4 regions of the Kocuria sediminis genome follow, and region 2 is predicted to be linked to each of the others. Evidence: riboswitches for the same ligand, from Rfam matches in the RefSeq annotation. Region 2 holds a riboswitch; each other region holds the start of a gene.
The links. Region 2 has a riboswitch for cyclic di-AMP ahead of GMA12_RS09805 (NlpC/P60 family protein). Riboswitches for the same ligand answer to the same signal wherever they lie in the genome.

Region 1: another riboswitch for cyclic di-AMP. It lies ahead of GMA12_RS05420 (C40 family peptidase); the one in region 2 lies ahead of GMA12_RS09805 (NlpC/P60 family protein).
Region 3: another riboswitch for cyclic di-AMP. It lies ahead of GMA12_RS16350 (C40 family peptidase); the one in region 2 lies ahead of GMA12_RS09805 (NlpC/P60 family protein).
Region 4: another riboswitch for cyclic di-AMP. It lies ahead of GMA12_RS17250 (C40 family peptidase); the one in region 2 lies ahead of GMA12_RS09805 (NlpC/P60 family protein).

What each region holds. Positions count from the first base shown of each region.
Region 1 is NZ_WOGU01000003.1:246,198-250,156, reverse strand. It holds gene serC (phosphoserine transaminase) at 1-579, opposite strand, end outside; gene GMA12_RS05425 (metal-dependent transcriptional regulator) at 802-1,491, shown strand; cyclic di-AMP (ydaO/yuaA leader) riboswitch at 1,842-2,031, shown strand; gene GMA12_RS05420 (C40 family peptidase) at 2,037-2,702, shown strand; gene GMA12_RS05415 (C40 family peptidase) at 3,002-3,949, shown strand.
Region 2 is NZ_WOGU01000007.1:93,954-97,912, reverse strand. It holds gene GMA12_RS09815 (2-hydroxyacid dehydrogenase) at 1-496, opposite strand, end outside; gene GMA12_RS09810 (pyridoxal phosphate-dependent aminotransferase) at 493-1,692, opposite strand; gene GMA12_RS09805 (NlpC/P60 family protein) at 1,910-2,410, opposite strand; cyclic di-AMP (ydaO/yuaA leader) riboswitch at 2,416-2,601, opposite strand; gene GMA12_RS09800 (alpha/beta fold hydrolase) at 3,079-3,959, opposite strand, start outside.
Region 3 is NZ_WOGU01000017.1:42,225-46,183, forward strand. It holds gene GMA12_RS16340 (cation diffusion facilitator family transporter) at 1-722, opposite strand, end outside; gene GMA12_RS16345 (ArsR/SmtB family transcription factor) at 719-1,087, opposite strand; gene GMA12_RS16350 (C40 family peptidase) at 1,528-2,154, opposite strand; cyclic di-AMP (ydaO/yuaA leader) riboswitch at 2,160-2,350, opposite strand; gene GMA12_RS16355 (hypothetical protein) at 2,544-2,849, shown strand; gene GMA12_RS16360 (cation efflux transmembrane domain-containing protein) at 2,904-3,623, opposite strand; gene GMA12_RS16365 (ArsR/SmtB family transcription factor) at 3,620-3,952, opposite strand.
Region 4 is NZ_WOGU01000022.1:17,985-21,943, forward strand. It holds gene GMA12_RS17245 (four-helix bundle copper-binding protein) at 105-515, opposite strand; cyclic di-AMP (ydaO/yuaA leader) riboswitch at 1,115-1,306, shown strand; gene GMA12_RS17250 (C40 family peptidase) at 1,313-1,966, shown strand; gene GMA12_RS17255 (C40 family peptidase) at 2,241-3,167, shown strand.

The DNA of each region.
Region 1 (3,959 bases), on a different contig from region 2:
GAAGTAGTAGACGTCCGCCGCGGAGAGGTCCGCGGCCATTCCGCCCGCGGCCGAGGTGGCGTCGACCAGCACCAGCGCCTCGTCCGCGATGCCGGCGGGCCGCACCACGGGGGCGGCCACCCCGGTGGAGGTCTCGTTCTGGGGCCACGCGTAGACGTCCACGCCGTCCTCGGCCCGCGGCTCCGGCCGGGTGCCGGGCAGGGACTCCAGCACCGAGGAGGCCTCCAGGAACGGCGCGGCGCCGGTGGCCTGGGCGAACTTGGCGCCGAACTCGCCGAACACCAGGTGCTGGGCCTTCCGCTCGACCAGCCCGAAGACGGCGGCGTCCCAGAAGGCGGTGGCCCCGCCGAGCCCGAGCAGGACCTCGTGCCCCTCGGGGAGACCGAGGAACTGCGCCAGGCCCTCGCGCACCGAGCCCACGAGCTGCCGGACCGGTGCCTGCCGGTGGGAGGTCCCGAGCATCCCCGCCCCGGCCCGGGCGACGGCGTCGACCTGCTCCGGGCGGACCTTGGAGGGCCCGGCGCCGAACCGGCCGTCGGCGGGCAGCAGGTGCTGGGGGATGGTGACGTGTGCGGACAACGGGTGCTCCCTCATGACGGACGTGCGGCGGGCGGCGGGCGCGGCGGCCGCGCAGGGGCGTGCGCGGCGGGGCCCCGGCCCATTCTGCCCCACCCGGGACCGCCCCCCGCCGCCGGGGCGCGGTCCCCTCCGCGCCGGGGGCACGCGGACTAAGCTCGTGCGGGAAGACCGGACCGGGCGGGATCCCCGGGGACGGACGGCCGGACGAAGGATGACTGAGGCATGAGCGATCTGATCGACACGACGGAGATGTACCTGCGGACCGTGCTCGAGCTCGAGGAGGAGGGCATCACGCCCATGCGGGCGCGCATCGTCGAGCGCCTCGACCACTCCGGGCCGACCGTCTCGCAGACGGTGTCCCGGATGGAGCGCGACGGACTGCTGACGGTGGGATCCGACCGCTCCCTGGTGCTCACCGAGCTGGGCCGCGAACGAGCGGTGCAGGTGATGCGCAAGCACCGTCTGGCGGAGCGGCTGCTGGCCGACGTCATCGGACTGGACCTGGCTCAGGTCCACGACGAGGCGTGCCGCTGGGAGCACGTGATGAGCGAGCAGGTCGAGCGGCGCCTGGTGGACTTGCTGCACAGCCCCCGCTACTCCCCGTACGGCACGCCGATCCCGGGTCTGGCCGCACTGGGCGTCGGGGACAGCCCGACGGCGGCGGGGCACCCCTCCCTGCTCGAGGCCGCCCGCGCGGATCCGGAGGGGACGCACACCGTGGCGCTGCTGCCGGAGGTCGTGCAGGCCGACGCCGCGCTGCTGGGCGTGCTGAGCGACGTGGGCGTGCTCACCGGGGCCGTGGTCCGGGCCCGCGTGGAGGGCCAGCGGGTGCGGATCGAGGTGGCCGAGACCGGCCGGTCCGCGGAGATCGACCTGCGCACGGCCGGGGCCATCCGGGTCCTCGCCGCCTGAGCGCGCACCCGGCCGTCCCCCTGCGCGGGACCCGTCGCAGGGCACGTCGCGGGGTCCGGCCCGAGACCCGACCACCCTTGTGGGGACGTTCACAAGGCACTTTCGGCCAGTCCGGCCGGATGACGCCCCGTCCGCGGTGAACGCCCTGGTGAGCGGCCGTGTCCGGGGTGCCCTGACCCTCGCTCCACCGTGCGCCGGCGCATCGCACTGATAGCGGAGGGCGACACAATCCGCGGGTTTCCATTCCCTGTGCGATGCAATTCCGTGATCGTTCGTGATCAAAACGTGACACTTCCGTAACCGGTCATGTATTGTTCAACGCGTGCCGATCACTGGTCGGATCGGCGCCCTCGTGCACATCGCCGAATTCTGCCGGTGCCCGGGGCCCATGCACAGAAACTGCTTGGCAGAAGCGGGGGAACCATTTCCGGTCCCGATGATCCGGGGCCTTGGGGTTAAGTCGCCGGAGCGCACGCGCTCCGCGGCCGGGTGTCTCCCACCCGAATCCGACAGCTCACCTCGTAGGCAAAGGGAGGAACACACCCATGGCTATTTTCAAGCAGAACACTGCCCGCCACCGCGCCGAGACCACCTCTCACGCCGTGCGCAACACCACGATCGCCGCCGCAGCCGGCGCCGCGATCGTCGGCTCCATCGCCCCGGCCCAGGCCTACGCCGAGATCCCCGCGTCCTCCGGCGCCGCCTACTCGGCCCCGGCCCCGGCCGCCGCCTCGCTGGCTTCCTACACCTACGAGGCCCCCGTCGCCGCGCAGCCCGCGGCCCCGGCCTACCAGGCCCCCGCCCCCGCCGCGCAGCCGGCCGCCTCCACCGCCAGCGTGACCCCGCAGTCCAACGCCACGAGCGAGATCCCCGCGGCCGCCGGCGGCATCGTGGGCACCGCCCAGCAGGGCATCGGCTCCGGCTACGTCTACGGCGGCACCGCCTTCGGCGCCTGGGACTGCTCCGGCTTCACCCAGTGGGTCTTCGCCCAGAACGGCATCGACCTGCCCCGCACCACCTGGGCCCAGTTCGCCGCCGGCACCCCGGTGTCCACCCCGCAGCCCGGCGACCTCGTCTCCCAGAACGGCGGCGGTCACGTGGGCATCTACATCGGCGGCGGCAAGATGATCTCCGCGCTGAACCCGTCGCAGGGCACGCAGATCCACTCCGTCAACGCGATGCAGCTCGACGGCTACTACCGGATCGGCTGATCCGGCTCGTCCCCCGCGGCAGCCTCAGGGTCGCCGCGGGGGACACCCGGTCCTCCCCGGACCACCGCGACCCGCACTCCCGGGTCCGCCCCGCACCCCCGTCTCCTCGGGTGCTGTGCGCCCCGTCCCCCCGGACATCCCTCCTCCATTCCCCCGCCGTGCGCGGCCTTCCGCATCCGGAACGCCGCGCTGCCGGAGATCGCATCACCCCGCGCGCCCCCGCGCGGGGTGATCCGTGCTGTCACCGCAGTCTCCCGGCAGGTTCGCCCGGCCCTCCAGAAAGCCTGCTGAATCCCCCCATGACTCGTGACCTGAACTCCTCGACCGGCATCGGCTCCCTCCTCTCGGGCAAGGCCCGCACCGTGGCCGCCGTCGCCGCCTTCTCCGGCCTGGCGCTGGCCACCACCGTCTCCGCCCAGGAGGCACCGGCCCAGGAGGCCGCCGCCGACGCCCCGCTGTCCGCCGTGGCCGCTGCGACCCCCTCCGCCGCCCCCACCGTCTCCCTCGAGCCGGCCGCCCACATGACGAAGGCCCAGAAGGCGTCCGAGCAGAAGGCGGAGCAGAAGGCCGCGAAGAAGGCGGAGCAGAAGACGGCGGAGCCGGAGACCCGTGCGACCGTCCAGCAGCAGGCGGGGACGCCGACCGCGCAGCCGGTCGTCACCCCGGCCCCGCAGCCGGCCGCCCCCGCGATCCAGGCGGCTCCTGTCGTGGCGCAGGCGGCGCCGGCGCCGAAGCCGGTGGCCGCCCCGAAGCCTGCCCCGGCCCCGCAGTCGGCCGCGCCGGCCGCCCCCGCCGTGCAGGCCGCCCCCGCCGTGCAGGCCGCCCCGAAGCCGGCCCCGAAGCCGGCTCCGGCACCGAAGCCTGCCGTGCAGGCGGCCCCGGCGGCCGAGCGCACGGTCACCCCGCAGAGCTCCGCCTCCGGCAAGGGCGCCACCATCTCCTCGGCCGCCCTGGGCCAGATCGGCGTCGGCCAGGACTGCACCGCCCTGGTCACCAACGCCCTGCGCGCCGCCGGCATCAACCACCACGGCTGGCCGGCCTCCTACCTGAGCCTCGGCACGCAGGTCTCCGCCGGCCAGGCCAAGCCCGGCGACCTCGTCTACTACGCCGACGGCGGCATGGGCGCGGCCCACATCGGCGTCTACATCGGCGGCGGCAAGGCCGTGCACGGCGGCTGGAACGGTGGCACCACGGTCATCGACAGCGTCAACGTGGGCTCCGGCCCGGTCTACGTCCGCGTGCGCTGACCGCACGCGA
Region 2 (3,959 bases):
TGGCCCGGCGCGCGGTCGCCTGGCCGATGCCGCCCATGCCGACGACGCCGAGGGTCTTGCCCTGCAGGCTGCTGCCGAGCAGGAAGAACATGCCCCACTTCCAGGCCTGGCCGGAGCGGATGAGCCGTTCCCCCTCGCCGAGCCGGCGGGTCGCCATGAGGATGAGGCCGAGCGCGATGTCGGCGGTGGCCTCCGTGAGCACCCCGGGGGTGTTGGTGGCCACGACGCCGCGCTCGGTGCAGGCCAGCACGTCGATGTTGTCGTAGCCGACGGCGACGTTCGCGACCACTTTCAGCTGCGGGCCGGCGGCGTCGAGCAGCTCGGCGTCGATGCGCTCGGTGAGCAGGCTCACCACGGCGTCGGCGCCGGCCACGCGCCGCAGGAGCTCCTCGCGGCCGATCGACTCCGGGCCCGGCCAGGCGTCGACCTCGTGCTCGGCGCGGAGCTTCTCGATCGCGGCGTCGGGCACCCGTCCCGTGACGACGACCCGGCTCATGCCGACTCGATCCACTGGCGCAGGCGGTCGAGGCCGACGCGGATGTCGTCGACGTCGATGCCCGAGTAGGCGAGCCGGATGTACTGTCGCTCCTCGCCCGGTTGGCGTCGGCCGAAGTGCTCCCGCGTGCAGAAGGACACGCCGGTCTGCTGCAGGGCCGCCGTGGCGAAGTCGCCGACTTCGGTGCAGCCCATGCGCTCCATGGCGGCGGTGACGTCGGGGAACAGGTAGAACGTCGAGTGCGGGACGGCCACGTGCATGCCGGGCGTGGCGTTCACCAGCTCACAGGCGGCGTCCCGGCGCTCGCGCAGGACGTCGAGCATCTGCTGCACGGGTTCCTGGGGGCCGCGGAGGGCTTCGATGCCGGCCCACTGCACGTAGTGGGTGGTGCACGACTCGTCGTTGGTGTTGAGCGTGCTGAGCACCTTGGCGATCTCGGGCGGTGCGACGGCGCAGCCGAGGCGTGAGCCGGTCATGGCGAACTTCTTGCTGAACGTGTAGAGGATGACGGTGCGCTCGGCCATGCCGGGCAGTGACGCGATCGAGTTCGAGACCCCCTCGTAGCGCGTCTCGAAGTAGGCCTCGTCGGAGAGCACCCAGAGGTTGTGCTCCTGGGCAAGCTGCGCGACGGCCTCGCGCTCGGCCGCCGTCGACTCGGCCGAGATGGGGTTCTGCAGGTCGTTGTAGATGATGGCGACCGTGTGCGGGGTGATCGAGGCGCGCACCTGGTCGAGGTCGATCGCGAAGCCGCTCTCCGTGGGGAGATAGCGGTACGGCACGGACGTGCCCCCGAGGTACTCGATCTGCGACTCGTAGATCGGGAAGCCGGGGTTCGGGTAGAGCACCTCCTGGCCGGGGTTCATGACCGCCTGCAGGAACTTCGTGATGACGGGCTTGCCGCCGGGCATCACGACGATGTTGTCGGGGGTGAGGCCGATGCCGCGACGCGAGCCGATGTCCTCGGCGAGGGCCTCCCGCAGCTGCGGAATGCCGGGGCCGGGGCAGTAGCCCGTGTAGCCGTCGGCGATAGCCCGGTTCATGGCCTCGACGATGTGCGGGGCCGTCGGGATGTTGATGTCGCCGAGGTGGAAGGGGTACACGCGGTTCCCCTGTGCCTTCCAGGCGGCCGCGGCCTGGGCGACGCTGAAGGCCGTTTCGGTCCCCAGCCGGTCGAGCCGGTGTGCGAGTTGCCGCATGCTGTTCCACTCCTCGTCGAGTCGGCGATCGATCCACTGCTGGATCCGCACTGAGCATACGACTCATATATCAGTCTGGGAAGAGTAGTCCCGGAGGGATGTCCCCGTCGGTCCAGTCGCGGGGTGTCCCGCATCCAGAGGTTGTGCCCGTGGAGCGCGGAAGTGCGGTTCCCGCCGGGACGGCCGGGAACCGCACTTCCCCCTCACGGGCCTGGGGTCAGCGCACGCGGATGTAGACGGGACCCGAGCCGACGTTAACGGTCTGGATGACCGTCTGGTTGCCGTTCCAGCCGCCGTGGACGGCCTTGCCGCCGCCGATGTACACGGCGATGTGGGCGAAGCCCATGCCGCCGTTGGCGTAGTAGACCAGGTCACCGGGCTGGGCCTGGGCGGCGGAGACCCGGGTGCCGAGGTTCAGGTAGGAGACCGGCCACCCGTGGTGGTTGATCCCGGCCGCGCGCAGGGACTTGGTGACCAGGGAGGTGCAGTCCTGCGTCACGCCGAGCTGGCTCCTGGCGGCGGCGGCGATGGTCGCAGCCTTGCCGGACTGGGACTGGATGCTGAGGAGCTGCTGGGGGGCTGCGGCCGGGGCGGCCTGGGCCGGGGCCACGCTGCCGAGCGCCATGGCGCCGGCGGCGACCGCCAGGGTCGCCGTGCGCCCCAGGGGGAACGAGCGCTGGGCGCGGTGGCGGGGCGTGCGGGAGTGGAAGATGGGCATGAGTGATGTCCTCCCTCTTGCCTGCGAGGTGAGCTGTCGGATGCGGGTGGGAGACACCCGGTCGCAGGGTGGAGGCCCTGGCGACTTAACCCCTAGGTCCCGGGGGAGGGGCCGTTTCTGGTTCCCCCGCTTCTGCCGAGCGATGTGTTCAGGGGGCCCCGGGCACCGGCAGAATTCGGCGATGTGCACGGGGGTGCCGATCAGTGGGGGAATCGGCACGGAGAGAAAACTAATCGAAAAGTAACGAGAAAGTCTCGTTTTGATCACGGGCGCGTCTCGGAATCTGTTGCGATTCGGTTGTGGGCCTTCGCGCTCGCGCGAAGTTGCGTGGTGAGGGGTGCCGACGGGGATCCTCCAGGAGGCGCATCTCAGGACAAAAGTGGGCTTGACCTGGGGCTCTGTTCCATTCGTGTCCGCCGGAGAGTCCGCCCCTGCCCTGGGGCGGGGTGTCCGGGGTGACACGCGCGTTATGGCGCGAGAAACCGCGGGGAATGCTTCGCGGAGCATTAGGCAGCCAGCGTGAGCGGCACCTTGGTGGGGGCGGAAAGGACGACCTTTTAGTGGGCCCCAGGGTTCACACGGGAATTCGCTAAAAGAAAATATTGCGTTAGTAATGACCGCCCGGGGGAGGGGGGCGGTTTTTCGCGGACGCTTCCGGCGTGCCGGCCCTATCGCCCGTCCTCGTCGACCTCGGCGGCGTCGAGCAGGTCGTCCAGGACCCGATCGAGTCGGGCCACGAGGGAGAGGTGCCCCTCGCGCTCCAGCAGGTGCGCCCGGGCGCCCGGCACGTGCGCGGCGAGCCACTCCCCGTGGGTCACCGGGACGGCGCGGTCCTCCCGGCCGTGCCAGATCCGTGTCGGCACGGCGATCTCCTCCACGGCGAAGCCCCACGCGCGGTCCACCGCGAGGTCGTCGTCGCGCCAGCCCACGATGCCCTGGCGCAGGGAGTGCTCGGCCGCGCCCATGACGTAGTCGGCGAAGTCCCCGGTCATCACCGCCCGGTCCACCGGCGGGAGCATGGCGCGCAGCAGCTCGACGACGTCGCCATCCGGCGCCGAGGCGGCCGCGGTCATGGCCTGCACCTGTTCCGCGAGGTAGGCCTCGAGCGCCCGGCGTCCCTGCCGGGCGGCGGTGAACTCGGCCGCGCTGTCCTCGTCCATCCCGGCGACCGGGTCCAGTCCCTCGGCGCGCGGCGGGGCGTAGCCGGCCAGGGAGGCGACCGCGCGGCAGCGGCCGGGCAGCAGCGCGCCGCAGGCCAGGGCGCGCGGGCCGCCGCTGGACCAGCCCAGGGCGAGGAATTCCTCCGCACCCAGCTCGTCCAGGACGCACCGGGTGTCGGCCACGGCGCCGGCCACCGTGCCGGGGGCCGTCTGCTCCGGGAGCGGGTCCGAGGCGCCGTAGCCGGGACGCGAGACGGTGAGCACCTGGAGCCCGCGGTCCGCGGCCGCGCGCTCGAGCGGCCCGAACGGGACCGCGGCGCTGGGCGCGCCGTGGTGGAAGACGACCGGCAGGCCGCCGGGCGGGCCGGTGAGCCGGAACTCCAGGCGGC
Region 3 (3,959 bases), on a different contig from region 2:
CGTGAGGCGTGCAGGTCGTGCACACCGACCACGTGCGGCAGGGCCTCCAGGCGGGTGCGCACCTCCTCCAGGTCCAGTCCCTTCGGGGTGGTCTCCATCAGCACTTCGACGGTGTCGCGCAACAAGATCAGCGCCCGGGGCACGATCAGGGCGGCAATGAGCAGGGACACGAGCGCATCCGCCTGGGTCCACCCGGTGGTGGCGATGACGATCGCGGAGACGATCACCGCCACCGAGCCCAGCGCGTCATTGGCGACCTCCAGGAAGGCGGCCTTCATGTTCAGGTTCTCTCCCCGCCCCGAGGCCAGGATGACCAACCCGATGATGTTGCCGGCCAACCCGATCACCCCGAACCAGAGCATGGCCGAGGACTCGACTTCCGGGGGCTCCAGCAGCCGGCGCACCCCTTCGACGGCCACGAACCCGCCCACGGCCAGCAGTACGGATGCTTGTGCGGCTGCGGCCACGATTTCGGCGCGCTTGTAGCCCCAGGTGCGCTTGTCCGTGGCCGGCTTCAGCGCCAGGGTCGCGGCGATGAAAGCGATCAGCAATCCGGCCGAGTCGGTGAACATGTGCCCGGCATCGGCCAGCAGCGCCAGACTGCCCGAGATCATAGCACCGATGATCTCGGCGACCATGATCGTGGCGGTGATGAGGAAGACCACCGCCAGCTTGCCCCGCCGCCCGGTGGCGGCATGGGCGTGGTGGTGTTCCCCGCTCATGCCGGGACCTCCTGGACGGTGGCGTCATCAGCAAGGTCCTCGGCGGTGCACTCAGGGGTGCCGCACCGGCACACCGCCTCGACGGTGAGGATGGTGCCCAGCAGGTCCTCTAGGGCATGAGCCAGCTTCGGGTCCGAGAGCTCATAGCGCACATTGCGCCCGATCGGCACGCCCACGACCAACCCGCAGTCACGCAAGCAGGCCAGATGATTGGACAGGATCTGGCGACTCACCCCGATCCGAGCCGCCAGCTCCGAGGGCACCGCCGGGCCCTGCTGCAGCTGCAAGAGCACCGCGGCCCGAGTGGGATCGGCCAGTGCTTTGCCGAACCGGGACATCACCTCGACCGGGGACAAGATCCTCATGCCATAACCGTACAGCAGAATCTGTATCAAACGGGATGGGGGTCGAACGAGGCCCGGGCAACGTCCAGCTTGCGTTCCTACGGTATGGGCGGACGGGGATGCCGTCCGCCACTGCGGCATCCCCGTTCCCCGATCGCGCACCGCGCCCCCGGCGGGTCGTCCTGCCGCAGCGTCGCCCCTGCGTGGCAGGAGGGGGCCAATCCAGTTCAGCGGGAGTGCAGGCGTGGCCGCGGGTGCCCTATGGGTCGGCCGGCAAGGTCGCCTCCTGCCCCGTCCGTTGGCCACCGACTCACGCCACGGCAGGACCGTGACGCTGCTGTTCGTGGCTCCGACCACTGGCGCGGGGTACCTTGAAAGGCTTTCAGGTGTTGGTGCTTTCGAGGCACCCCGCACTGGGGGAATGGCTTCAGGAGGCGTGGCCACCGGCGTTGTGGCGAGACTCAGCGGTAGGTGTAGTACCCGTCGAGGGCCATGGCGTTGACGGAGTGAACGAAGGTCCCCTGGGTCGGGTTCAGCGCCGAGATCATCTTGCCGCCGCCGATGTAGATGCCGATGTGGTTGCCGCCGTTCTGGGACACCAGGTCACCAGGCTGCGGAGTGGTGGTCGGCGTGGCGGCGGCGATCTGCTGGAAGCTCGTGCGGGGCAGGTCGATGCCGTTCTGGGCGTAAACCCACTGGGTGAAGCCGGAGCAGTCCCAGGCGCCGAACGAGGTTCCACCCCAGACGTAGCCGCCCCCCACGCCCTGCTGGGCGGTGCCGACGATCCCGCCGGCGGCCGGGGTAATCGCGGTCGTGGTGGTGGACTGCGGGCTCACGGACGAGGCAGCCTGAACGGTCGGGGCCTGCGCAGCGGGGGCCTGATAGGTGTAGGAGGCCAGGTCGGCCATCGCGGAGGCCGGAGCCGCATAGGAAGTTCCACTGGCGGCGGGGATCTCGGCGTAGGCCTGGGCCGGGGCGATGGAGCCGACGATCGCGGCGCCGGCGGCGGCGGCGATCGTGGTGTTGCGCACGGCGTGAGAGGTGGTCTCGGCGCGGTGGCGGGCAGTGTTCTGCTTGAAAATAGCCATGGGTGTGTTCCTCCCTTTGCCTACGAGGTGAGCTGTCGGATTCGGGTGGGAGACACCCGGCCGCGGAGCGCGTGCGCTCTGAACGGCTTAACCCCAAGGCCCCGGATCATCGGGACCGGAAATGGTTCCCCCGCTTCTGCCAAGCAGTTTCTGTGCATGGGCCCCGGGCACCGGCAGAATTCGGCGATGTGCACGAGGGCGCCGACAGGATCAGCGGTCGGCACGCACCGAAGAGTACAAGATGATCACGAAACAATCACAGTCGGATTCGAGAATGTATAGAGATCATGAAGAAGAAGATCAAGATTTGATAAATCCCTAGAGTTTTATCGAATTTCTTCTGTGAATTTCCTGGAAATTATGGGAGGGCCTGAGGAGGCGCGTACTCAGTGGTGCTCCTAGCATCGCCACGGGTTCGCCGGGCACACATCACCCGGCGCCGCCGGGGCCTGCTGGCTCTAGGCTTCGCCGTCCTGATCCTGCTCGGGCCCACCCTGGGTTACTTCACCCTGCACCAGGCCGCGGACGCCCTGGCTCTGTCGGTCCTGGTGGTGACCGGTGGGGCGATGATCAGCATGGTGGCCGGAGAAATGCCCACCGAAGCCCCAATCGGGCTACCGGCGCGTAGGGCCCGCTTCTGCTCATCGGAGGATTGCGCGCTGTCCGCCGCGATTCCCGCCTACCCGGGCATCTGAGAAGCCGCACGCACCGGCGCCTGTCACGCGGTGCCGGTGCGTGCGGGCTGAATTTCAGTGGGCGCAGCAGGTGCAGGTGGCCCCGCATCCGCCACAGCCGTCGCTGTCACGTGTGCTGTCTTCGGCAGTGAGGACCGAGATCGGGGCGCAGCAGGCATCCCCGCGCCAAGCTTCCAGCCCTTCCTTCACGGCCACGGCGGCGATCACCAGGGCAGCCAGCGGATCGGCCCAGGACCAGCCCAGGGTGCTGTTGAGCACCAGGCCCACCAGGAGCACGGCCGAGAGGTAGGTGCACAGCAAGGTCTGCTTCGAGTCGGCCACCGCCGAAGCCGAGCCCAGTTCCCGGCCGGTGCGGCGTTCGAACCAGGACAGGAACGGCATGATCACCAGGCTCACGGCCGCCAGCACGATCCCCACCGGGGAGTGCTCGGGTTCGGCGGCCCCGGCCAGGGTGCGGATCGCGTCGATGGTGACGAAGGTGGCCAGCCCGAAGAAGGAGAGGGCGATCACCCGCATGGCCATCTTCTCCCGGCGGTGCGGGTCGGGGGCGGCGAACTGCCAGGCCACCGCGGCCGCCGAGAGGACCTCGACGATGGAGTCCAGGCCGAACCCGATCAGTGCCGAGGAGGACGCAATGCGCCCGGCGGTGATCGCGATGATCGCCTCGAGCACGTTGTAGGTGATGGTGCCGGCCACGATCCAGCGCACCCGCCGGTGCAGCACCGCTCGGCGGGCATCGGTGACGGGCTTAGGACCCAGGGTCAGAGAGGTCATGCGCAGGTGCATCCTTCCGGGGAGCAGCAGGTCGGGTCCACGGTGATGACCAGCTCCAGCAGGTCCCCCAGGGCCTCGCCCAGGCGGGGATCGGCCAGGGAGTACCAGGTGCTACGCCCTTCCGGGGTAGAGGCCACCAGCCCGCAGCCACGCAGGCAGGCCAGCTGATTGGACATCACCTGCTTGGAGACACCAAGGGATTGAGCCAGCTCCGAGGGCCGGGCCGGTCCTTCGCGCAGGGCCAGCAGGACCTGGGTGCGCGTCGCATCCGAGAGGGCATTACCCAGCCGGGACAGGGCCGAGGCATGTGTGAGGGTCACCGTGCTCATGCCCCAA
Region 4 (3,959 bases), on a different contig from region 2:
GGCCCCCTCCGCAGAGGAGATCCGGCCCGTGACGCCGATCCCGGTGGCCACGGGTGTCCTCACCGCCCCCGCCGCCCGGGTGATGGGTCTGTGGGAGGCGAGACTCAGCCCAGGGAGGCGACCAGTTCGGCGCAGGCGGCCTCGCACCGCCGGCAGGCCTCGGCACAAATCCGGCAGTGCTCGTGCATGGACGCGTGCTGCTCGCACTCATCTGCACACGCCTTGCAGGCCATCTGGCAGGCCTTGATCGCATCCAAGGTGATGTTCGCGTCGTAGCCGGTGTGCCGCGAGAGCACACGTCCGGTGGCCTCGCACAGGTCCGCGCAGTCGAGGTTGGTGCGGATGCACTTGGTCAGCTCGGCGACCATGTCCTCGGACAGGCAGGCATCCGCGCAGGCGGTACAGGTCTGGGCGCACTGGAAACAGGCCTGGATACAGGCGGCCAGCTTCCCCTTGTCCACCCCGCCGAGGTCCTTCGGGTAGGCCTCCAGCATCGCACTCACGTGATGGGTCATGGCTTGCTCCTTCGTCGGCTTCCTCGAGGAGACGAACCAGCCGGAACCAGCCCGCCATACCATCGACAGTAAACTGCCTTTTCCGTGTGGCGCGCCCCAAATTCTTGAAGATTTGATGAAGATCCAGGCCACAGTGGCGCACAGCGCTACTCCCTCGGGCGGCCTTCTCCGCCGGGGATCCGGGCAATTATGGAGTTTTCATGAAGAAATCGCGCTGCGCGGCCCAGAACGGCATCCCCGAAACTTCTCAATCTGAAGGAAAGCTCAAGGAATCCTCAAAGTCTTCTCCGTGCCACCCCTCGTGATACTGAAGGCCGCCCACGACCCAAAACCCCCTCGCCCTGGGGGGTGGTGTCCATGCAGGGCCGTGCACTGACGCCATTTCCCCTAGTCACACGGCATTGGATGCGACGCCAGTCGTGATGCGGAGCCACAGGAGCGACGAACCCACGGCTTCTGGGCCGGGCCTTTTCAGAGTCGGCAGCCAAAGCTTTCAGACCCGGCCGAAGAAAGAATCCGGGCCGTGATCTAAACGTGACACTTTCGTTATGAGTGGGCTACTGTCCACTGCGTGCCGCTGATTGATCCGGTCGGCGCCCTCGTGCACATCGCCGAATTCTGCCGGTGCTCGGGGTTCCTGAAGAGAAATCGCTTGGCAGAAGCGGGGGAACCATTTTCGGTCCTGGGGTCCGGGACCTAGGGGTTAAGTCACCCGGAACGCATGCGTCCGGGGCGGCCGGGTGTCTCCCACCCGCATCCGACAGCTCACCTCGTAGGCAAAGGGAGGAACACACCCCATGACCATTTTTAAGCGCCGTACTGCCCGCCACCGCGCCGAGACCACCTCGCCCCTGGTGCGTACCACCACGGTCGCGGCTGCCGCAGGTGCGGCAGTGATCGGCTCCATCGCCCCGGCTCAGGCCTACGCCGAGGTCCCGACGGACACCGCCACTGCCTACTCGGCCCCCGCGTCCGCTCTGGCGGCCTACTCTTCGACAGCCCCCCGGGCCGTCGTTGCCCCCCAGGCCGTCTCCCCCCAGGCCTCGGCGGCTCCTGAGCAGAGCGCTTCGACCGCGACGGTGTCCACCCAGTCGACGGATATCACCGAGATCACCGGCGCGTCCGGGATTGTGGGCACCGCGATGCAGGGCGCCGGCACCGGCTACGTCTGGGGCGGGACCGCCTTCGGCGCCTGGGACTGCTCCGGATTCACGAAGTGGGCCTACGCCCAGAACGGCATCGAGATCCCCCGCACCAGCTTCCAGCAGATCGCCGCGGCCACCCCCACGACCAACCCGCAGCCCGGAGACCTCGTCTCCCAGAACGGCGGGGCCCACATCGGCATCTACATCGGCGGGGGCAAAATGATCTCCGCCCTGAACCCCGCCCAGGGCACCTTCGTCCACTCCGTCAACGCCATGCCGGTGGACGGGTACTACACCTACCGCTGACCCGGTGCGCCCTCCGCAACGGCCTGAGTCGCTGCGGAGGGCCCCGGTCGTTGCAGCTGCTGATCCAGGGAATTCCTGCCTCGCGAGTGAGTTTTTCCTCCCCTGCAGACACCCCACCGTTCCTCCACTTCTCCGCCGTGCGCGGTGCTCCTGATCCGGGGCCCGCTCTGCCGGACCCCGCGACATCTTGCGCCCCCGAGCGGGGTGCTCCGTGCTGTCACCGCACCGTTCCGGCAGATCCGCCCGGCCCGCCAGAAAGCCTGCACAACTCCTCATGACTCGTGACCTGACCTCCCCCAACGGCATCACCTCCCTCCTCACCGGCAAGGCCCGCACCGTGGCCGCCGTCGCCGCCTTCTCCGGCCTGGCCCTGGCCACCACCGTCTCGGTGCAGGCCACCCCGGCCCCGGATGCCTCCGCTGAGGCTCCGCTGTCGGCCGTCGCTGCCGCCACCCCCACCGCAGCGCCCACCCCGTCCCTGGAGCCGGTCGCCCACGTGACCACAGCCGAGAAGCAGACCGACCAGAAGACCGAGCAGAAGAAGGCCGAGCATAAGAAGACCGAGCAGAAGCTCGATGTTCCGGCCGTTGTGGCACCCGGTGGGGCCGTTCCGGCGCCGGCCGCCACGCCCGTTTCGGCCAACGCACCGGCCAACACACTCGCCGCGAAGCCAGTTGTCCAAGAAGCAGCTATTCAAGAACCAGTCGTCCAGACGGTCCCGGAGCCTGTCACCGAGCCTGCCCCGGTGGCGGTTCCCGCCCGGGAACCAGCCGCGCAGGCTGGCCCGAGGACCGCCGTCGCTTCTGCCCCAAAGCCAGCTACGCCGGCCGCTCCGTCCGCTGAGCGCACGGTCACCTCGCTGAGCTCGCCCTCCGGCAAGAGCGCGACCATCGCCTCCGCTGCCATGGGACAACTAGGCACCGGTCAAGACTGCACCGCAGCGGTGAGCAACGCCCTGCGGGCGGCCGGGATCAACTTCCGCGGGTGGCCGGCTGATTACTTCACGCTCGGCACCCGGGTCTCCGCCGGCCAGGCCCAGCCCGGCGATCTCGTCTACTACGCCGATGGCGGCATGGGCACAGCCCACATCGGCGTCTACATCGGCGGCGGCAAGGCCGTCCACGGCGGCTGGAACGGTGGCAGCACCGTCGTCGACAGCGTCAACGTGGGCACCGGCCCGGTCTACATCCGCGTGCGCTGACCGCACGCAAACACCGATTCCGGGTGCGCGGTTCCTGGCCGGCCAGACAGGTTCCGCGCCCCCGGGATCCACGCCTGGGGGCACTTTTAGGTATCAAGGCAGCCGGCCGTTGTCGTGCCGGCATCCCGGGTGCATCCCACTGGAGTTGTCTGCGCTCAACCGCCTTGATGTCGACGATGACCCCATTCGATGTAGAGCTGGGAAGGCTGCGGTGTTCTTCGGATGACAAGACCCGGCACAGTCCCTGACCACCCTCCAGCGGCCAACGCCCTCAGCTCCGATGACCCTGGAGAAGATGACCCTGGAGAAGTCGGCCCCTCGTTGAAGGGGGGGCGGGCCGGGATCCGGGGCGGGATGCACCGGGAACCGTTGGCGTGGCGACGTTGCGAGATGCCGCCCCGCCGTTGGACGCCGTTTTCCCGGGCAGCGTGCATGAATAACTCATATCCTTCCGGCTCTGCCGCAGACTGGGCTTCAGGACAGGTCCACCGCGCCCACCAACGCAGATTTGCGGTCGATGGCCGCGGGGCAGGCTGTGGCGCCGTTCCATGGCCAGGCTTTTGCTCCTGCCCGGCTCTGGCCGGTGGGACCACGGCCGGATGCCCTCGTCCTGACCGATGTGTGGCGGAAGGAGCGATATGTGCACCTGGACGGTGGCAGCGGCACTGAGAACCTCCGTCCATGTGGAAGGTTCCGTGGCCCCGTCCCTGGTGCCGGCCCTCGCGGTCCACGACGGTGTCGGACGCGACGGCCCAGGAGGCGTTTGTCTCACCATGCACGTGGAGGCAGGTA